Regions from separate parts of the Cobetia sp. PDI-23MA genome, predicted to be linked through region 2. Evidence: predicted binding sites of a transcription regulator. Region 2 holds the regulator's gene; the other holds the start of a gene.
What was found. Region 2 encodes sigma-54, which starts transcription at its own class of promoters, with help from an activator protein. Its sites were predicted from a motif close to TGGCACNNNNNTTGCTNT; they were not measured.
Positions count from the first base shown of each region.

Region 1: the regulator sigma-54 is predicted to act here: its motif matches at 1,519-1,536, upstream of AC5WNJ_RS07125 (dimethylamine monooxygenase subunit DmmA family protein).

Region 1 is NZ_CM183352.1:1,655,303-1,658,714, reverse strand. Features, by position in the region: gene AC5WNJ_RS07130 (PDR/VanB family oxidoreductase) at 1-763, opposite strand, end outside; gene AC5WNJ_RS07125 (dimethylamine monooxygenase subunit DmmA family protein) at 748-1,434, opposite strand; gene AC5WNJ_RS07120 (FMN-binding glutamate synthase family protein) at 1,997-3,337, opposite strand; gene AC5WNJ_RS07115 (protein glxC) at 3,352-3,412, opposite strand, start outside.
Region 2 is NZ_CM183352.1:769,601-773,012, reverse strand. Features, by position in the region: gene lptB (LPS export ABC transporter ATP-binding protein) at 1-574, shown strand, start outside; gene AC5WNJ_RS03300 (RNA polymerase factor sigma-54) at 808-2,256, shown strand; gene hpf (ribosome hibernation-promoting factor, HPF/YfiA family) at 2,917-3,225, shown strand; gene AC5WNJ_RS03290 (PTS sugar transporter subunit IIA) at 3,235-3,412, shown strand, end outside.

The DNA of each region.
Region 1 (3,412 bases), 890 kb from region 2:
TGCGCTCCAACGCCTCCAGCAGCGATTCATCCGAACCGACTGCCACTTCGACGCCGCTGGCGCGTGCCACGGCCGTGAAGGGAGTTCCCGGTTCCGGGGCGGCAAAGACCTCGTGGTGGATGCGCGCGAGACTCCAGTGCAGCTCGCGTGCCGCTTCCTTCACGGCATCGATCATGGCCTGCGGGCCGCAGAGGTAGACGTGCGTGCCGGCGGGCTGTCGCGCCAGCAAGGCCTTCAGATTCGGGCGTTCGAGACGATGCTGGGTGATGTGGCCACTTGCCAGATAGGGCGCGGCCTCCGGGAAGCGGGCGATGTCGAGGTCCTGACTGCGCAGGTGCAGCTCCCAGCTGGCGTCACGTCGCTCAAGCTCCGGCAGGTAGGACAGAAACGGCGTGATGCCGATGCCCCCTGCCAGCATCAGGTGATGGCGTGCCTGCCAGTGCGGCAGAAACAGGTTGGCCGGCGGGCTGAGTTCCAGCTCATCGCCGACCTGCACGCGGGAATGGATGGCTTCGGAGCCACCACGCGAGACCGGCTGCCGACGCACCGCGATGCAGTAATGCGAGGGATCATCCGGCGGGCTGATCAATGAGTAGGCGTTGCGACACACACGCCCCTCTCCCGGAATGCCCAGCACCACATGACTGCCCGGCGAGAACGGCGTGAAGGGGGAAGCCTCATCGGCAGGCACCAGAGTAAGCCGACGCACGCTGCTGCTGAGCTGATCGACCGCGGCGACCCGCGCCTTCATGAAGCGAGACATGGCGTCACCTCCTCTTGTGGGGGAATCTCTCCCGGGGCTTCCGCATCGATTCGCACGCCCATGTAGGCGCCGAGACGCTTGGAAAAATGATCACGCACTTCCAGCATCAAACCGCAGCCATCACAGGCTGCCGGCGAGTGGATGACATGCTCACTGACTTGCTGACAGTGCACGCAGAACATATGCCGCCCCAGCGCCGCCACCGGCAACATCACCATGTCATCCAGCAGCAGCCCCTGCTGCTGAGCCAGATTGGCGATCTGCCACACGAAATGCTCACTGCCGATGATGATTAGACACCCCGCGACACCGATCTCGCTGATGGCGCCGACCAGTGCGTCGCAGGCCTTCGGGCGGTCATCGACGTCATACCAGCGATGCAGGCGGGCGTTGTCGGCGGGCCCCGTGGGCAACGCCTCTGTTGCCGGGGCGGATTGCACGGCGCCTCCCACCTCGTGGCTGCCGAGCTGATCGAGCAGCGTACTGATCAGCTGACAATGCAACTGCAGCTGCTGACGGGCGTTGCCCCCCGCCTCACCAGTGCCAGGCAGGCTCTCGGGAGACTGACACGCCACCAGATAGCGTTGGGCATCGGGCAGTGCCTCGATGCGTGGATAGTGTTGCCGACTTCGAATCCCGGCAGTGACAGAGGATGATTGCGGGCTTTTCATGACACGACCCTGCTCCAAGAAATTGTCCTTGTTGTAATGCCGCCGTCTTGACGATGACGCGCATCCGACTACCACTCCATTTCTTGAGCATATTTCGTGCCATTGACGGCAAAAACATTGCCCTACACACCCGAAAAACCACCTGAAAACCCCACTTCATATATGAACGACCAATGGAGATATTCACGCACCAAAACAGAACACTAAGCTCAGGCAACACGGCTTGTATTCACCATTATCGCCCTGATTCAACCTCACTCAACAAGCCAACCTCTACGCCTGACATCTTCCTCACTAAATAACCACAACATCCTGAAAGAGTAGAAAAAATCTGCCTTGATAAAATCACGACCTTTCATTCGAAACGACACCATGTGCTACTCCGTCGTCAGCATTCTGACGCGCTTTCGCTTGCATGATATTGGCCGGATTCCTTAGCTTGACTCAGCACAAAAGAAAGCGCCTCACCGGAGGGGTGAGGCGCTTTTATGACTCGATATTTTCAGGTCACATTGCCACATCAAACATGCGCAATGGCACACGCACAATAAAGATCATGTCATCAATATCCACCCTGTCCCGGCACCCAGTTGGTGCCCGCCAGCGGCACCCGGGCCATGGCCGCGGCTTCCACGTTCAGGGCGACCAGATCTTCCGGTTCCAGGTGATGGAGATGCGACTTGCCACAGGCACGTGCAAGAGTCTGAGCTTCCAGTGTCAATACACGCAGGTAGTTGGCCAGACGCTTTCCGGCTGCGGCCGGGTCCAGTCGCTGGCTCAACTCCGGGTCCTGGGTGGAGATACCGGCCGGGCACTTGCCATCTTGGAAGTCATCATAGAAACCGGCGGCGGATCCCAGCTTTTTGTACTCCTCAGCGTAGCGCGGATGGTTGTCGCCCAGCGCAATCAAGGCGGCGGTGCCGATGGCCACGGCGTCGGCACCCAGCGCGATCGCCTTGGCCACATCGGCGCCGTTGCGAATCCCGCCGGAGACAATCAGCTGCACCTCACGGTGCAGGCCCATTTCCTGCAGTGCCTGAGTGGCCTGAGGAATGGCGGCCATGGTCGGAATGCCGACATGTTCGATGAAGACATCCTGGGTGGCGGCGGTACCGCCCTGCATGCCATCCAGCACGATGACATCCGCGCCCGCCTTCACCGCCAACTTCACGTCGTAGTAGGTGCGGGTCGCGCCGATCTTGACGTAGATTGGTACCTGCCAGTCGGTGATCTCACGCAGTTCAGCAATCTTGATCGCCAGGTCGTCCGGGCCGGTCCAGTCCGGGTGGCGACAAGCGCTGCGCTGGTCGATGCCCTGCGGCAGCGTGCGCATGCCCGCGACCCGCTCGGAAATCTTCTGCCCCAGCAACATGCCGCCACCGCCAGGCTTGGCGCCCTGGCCGAGCACGACTTCGATGGCATCAGCCTTGCGCAAGTCGTCTGGGTTCATGCCATAACGTGACGGCAGATACTGATAGACGAGGCGCGAGGACTGGCCGCGCTCCTCCGGGGTCATGCCGCCATCGCCGGTAGTGGTAGAGGTGCCAACTTCCGAGGCACCACGCCCCAGCGCTTCCTTGGCCTGGGCGGACAGGGCACCGAAGCTCATGCCGGCGATGGTCACCGGTGTGCTGATCACGACCGGCTTCTTGGCATGACGCGTGCCGAGCACGACTTCGGTCTCACACTTCTCGCGATAGCCTTCCAGCGGATAGCGCGACATGCTGGCACCAAGGAACAGCAGATCATCAAAATGTGGCACCTTGCGCTTGGCACCCCAGCCACGGATATCGTAGATTCCCGTTTCTGCCGCTCGCTGAATCTCATGGATGGCATCGCGGCCGAAGGTCGCGGATTCGCGCAGTGCCGGGTTATAAGGCTGTGTTTGAGTCTCGTCGGTCATGTTGGGCATCCTGATCAGTAGGCTGAGGCGTTATCGACCTTGAAGTGATAGAGCTGACGCGCAGATCCATAACGC
Region 2 (3,412 bases):
GCTGGTGCGCGCCGATGCCGGCAACGTCTCCATCGACGACAAGGACCTCTCCGCTGCCGCCATGCATCAGCGTGCACGCGCCGGCATCGGCTATCTGCCTCAGGAGGCGTCGATCTTCCGCAAGCTGTCGGTAGCCGACAACATCATGGCGATTCTGGAGACCCGCAAGGACCTGGATCGCAATGGCCGCAAGGCACGCCTTGAAGAGTTGCTCGAGGAATTCAGCATCACGCATATTCGTGCCAGTGCCGGCATGAGCCTGTCCGGTGGCGAGCGTCGACGGGTCGAGATCGCCCGCGCACTGGCCACCGAGCCGGACTTCGTGCTGCTCGATGAGCCCTTCGCCGGCGTCGACCCCATCTCGGTGGGAGAGATCAAGAGCATCGTGCGCCAACTGCGCGATCGTGGCATCGGCGTGCTGATCACCGACCACAACGTGCGCGAGACACTCGATATCTGTGACACCGCCTATATCGTCGGCGATGGCCAGATCATCGCCCACGGTGACGCGGACTCCATCCTGGCCAACCAGCAGGTGCGCGACGTCTACCTCGGCCACGAGTTCACGCTCTAGGGTCAGCGGCTGCGCTGAGCCCACCGGAGGCGAAAGCTTCAAAAGCCGCTGCGTGATTTTATCGCGTAGCGGCTTTTTCATGTCTGACATCAGACGCATGCATGACGTCCATACCACCTTGGTGGAAACATGGCATGCAAGTTGCTTTAATATTCACGGCAACCACTTGTCAGTGGCCCGAGTCACGGTATAGCGTAGTAAGCACGTTCCTTTGCCGTGAATTGACTGACTCCATGAAACCCACCCTGCAACTCCGCCTCGGCACCTCGCTGACCATGACGCCGCAGCTTCAGCAAGCGATCCAGCTGCTGCAGCTGTCGACGCTCGATCTGCGTCAGGAGATTCAGCAAGCCCTCGAGTCCAACCCCATGTTGGAGCTCGACGAGGACTACGAGTCGCTGGATGTCATCGAGACACAGGATACGAGCGAGATCTCCACTGCCGACTCCTCGAGCGAGATTCCCGAGGAATACCCCCTCGACAGCGACTGGTCGGACCTCTATCAGGACCACGCCGGTAGCCTGACCAGCTCCGGCAGTGGCAGCGGGAGCGAAGAAGGGCCGGACTTCGATCGCAATACAAGCGTCGAGAGCCTGCAGGACCACCTGCGCTGGCAGCTGGCGATGACCGACCTCGATAGCCGTGAACGCCAGATGGCGGAGAGTCTGATCGATGCCGTCGACGGTGCCGGTTACCTGAGCCTGTCACTCGATGAGCTGGTCGATGGTCTGCGCGGCCAGGGCCTGCCCGGTCTCAAGGCTTCCGAGCTCGAGCAGGTACTGCTGCGTCTGCAGCAGTTCGACCCGACCGGCGTCTTCGCCCGCGACCTGCGCGAGTGCCTGCTGCTGCAACTGGCGCTGCTGCCGGATGATCTGCCGCTGCTGGCGCAGGCGCGTCGCTTGGTACGTCAATTCCTCGAGGCACTGGGCAACGATGACCGCAAGCTGCTCAAGCGCCGACTGAGCCTTGACGATGACGAGCTGGACCACGTCATCCGCCTGGTGCGCGCGCTCGATCCGCGTCCGGCATCCGCCTGGGGCGAGCCCGCCAGCGATTACGTGATCCCTGATCTGCTGGTGCGTCATACCCGCCACGGCTGGCAGGTCGAGCTCAACCCGGAAGCGCTGCCCAGGCTGCGCATCCAGCCGGAATACGCCGCACTGATAAAGCGTGCCGACAAGTCCGCCGACAACACCTTCCTCAAGGACAACCTGCAGGAAGCGCGCTGGCTGATGAAAAGCCTGTCATCACGCAATGACACCCTGCTCAAGGTCGGCCGCGAGATCATGGCGCGCCAGGTCGACTTCCTCGAGCAAGGCGAGGAAGGCATGAAGCCACTGATTCTGGCCAACATCGCCGAAGTGGTCGAGATGCACGAATCGACCATCTCGCGGGTCACGACCCAGAAATACATCCACACCCCGCGCGGCGTCTTCGAGCTCAAGTTCTTCTTCTCGAGCCAGGTCGGTGGCAGCGGCAGTGGCGACGCCCACTCAAGCACCGCCATTCGTGCCCGCATCCGCAAGCTGATTGCGGAAGAACCGGCTCGCAAGCCTCTCTCCGACTCACGCCTGGTCGATCTGCTCGCCAGCGATGGCATCGAGGTCGCACGCCGTACCGTGGCCAAGTATCGCGAAGCGATGGGCATCCCATCCTCCAGCGAGCGCAAGCGTCTGGCCTGAGGCATCACCTGCAGCTGCCATGCCCTGCTTTCACCTCCACAATGGCAGCCGCCGCCAACCTCAGACGCTGGTTTTCTCTCTCACCAGCCTCTGACATTACTGACACCGGCGCGCCTGTTGCGCGCCCTGTCATGCCGTCAACCACTCGTCAATGACCCATCATGGCCCATGACGGCGCGCAGGATGTTGGCAAAAATCCATCATTCCGGCAGCATCATTTACCGTCAATCGCATGTTTTTAAAGTCACTTTTGGCCGTATTGCACCGGGATGACACTCGGTGATCCTTCTGGCACGCTGCTTGCTCCACGCAACCCAGGCGCCTGAAAGGCGGCGTACATGCAGGGATTGGCGACGAAAACCCGCCTTCTTGCGCGCCTTTCATGCACCACCCTTCAAGCGTGACCTTGAAGTCCATTCCGCTACCCTTCATTGAGTTGAAGACAAGCACTGAGCCACGATGCAGCGCAGCGTTGATCTTTGCGCAAAGCTTGGGCATTGTCGGTACAGACGCTCACGACATCTGACGCCGCTGGCAAGGGCGCGAAAACATCGCCAGACGGCGGCCGTCAAGCCTGTTGCAGAGCGTCCGATCAGGGTTTGCTCGTAGTCAAAAAGGGTTACAATTGAATGGCAACCCGCTGGATAAAGGAGCGTGTCCATGCAAGTGAATATTACCGGGCATCATGTGGAACTTACCGATCCTCTCCGCGATTACGTCAACGAGAAGCTCGCCCGCCTCGAACGGCATTACGACAACATCACCAATGTTCAGGTGACACTGTCGATCGAGAAGGAGCGCCAGCAGGCTGCCTGCACCTTGCACGCAGCAGGCGCTGACCTCCACGCCCTGGCAGAAGACCCCAACATGTACGCTGCCATCGACGCGCTCGCCGACAAGCTGGATCGCCAGCTGGTCAAACACAAGGAAAAGTCCCAGGCTCGTGCTCAGGGCACCGGGACCCGTTGACCTTCAGCCATGACACTTGATCAGATCCTCCCCCCCGAGCGCACCCTTTACGGTGTCCCCGGGGGGAGCAAGAAGCGGGTGCTTGAATTCTTCAGCACCTTCATCGCACAGAACATTCCCAGCCTGGATAGCCAGGAAGTCTTCTCGCGCCTGATCGGGCGCGAGAGACTGGGATCGACCGGCATCG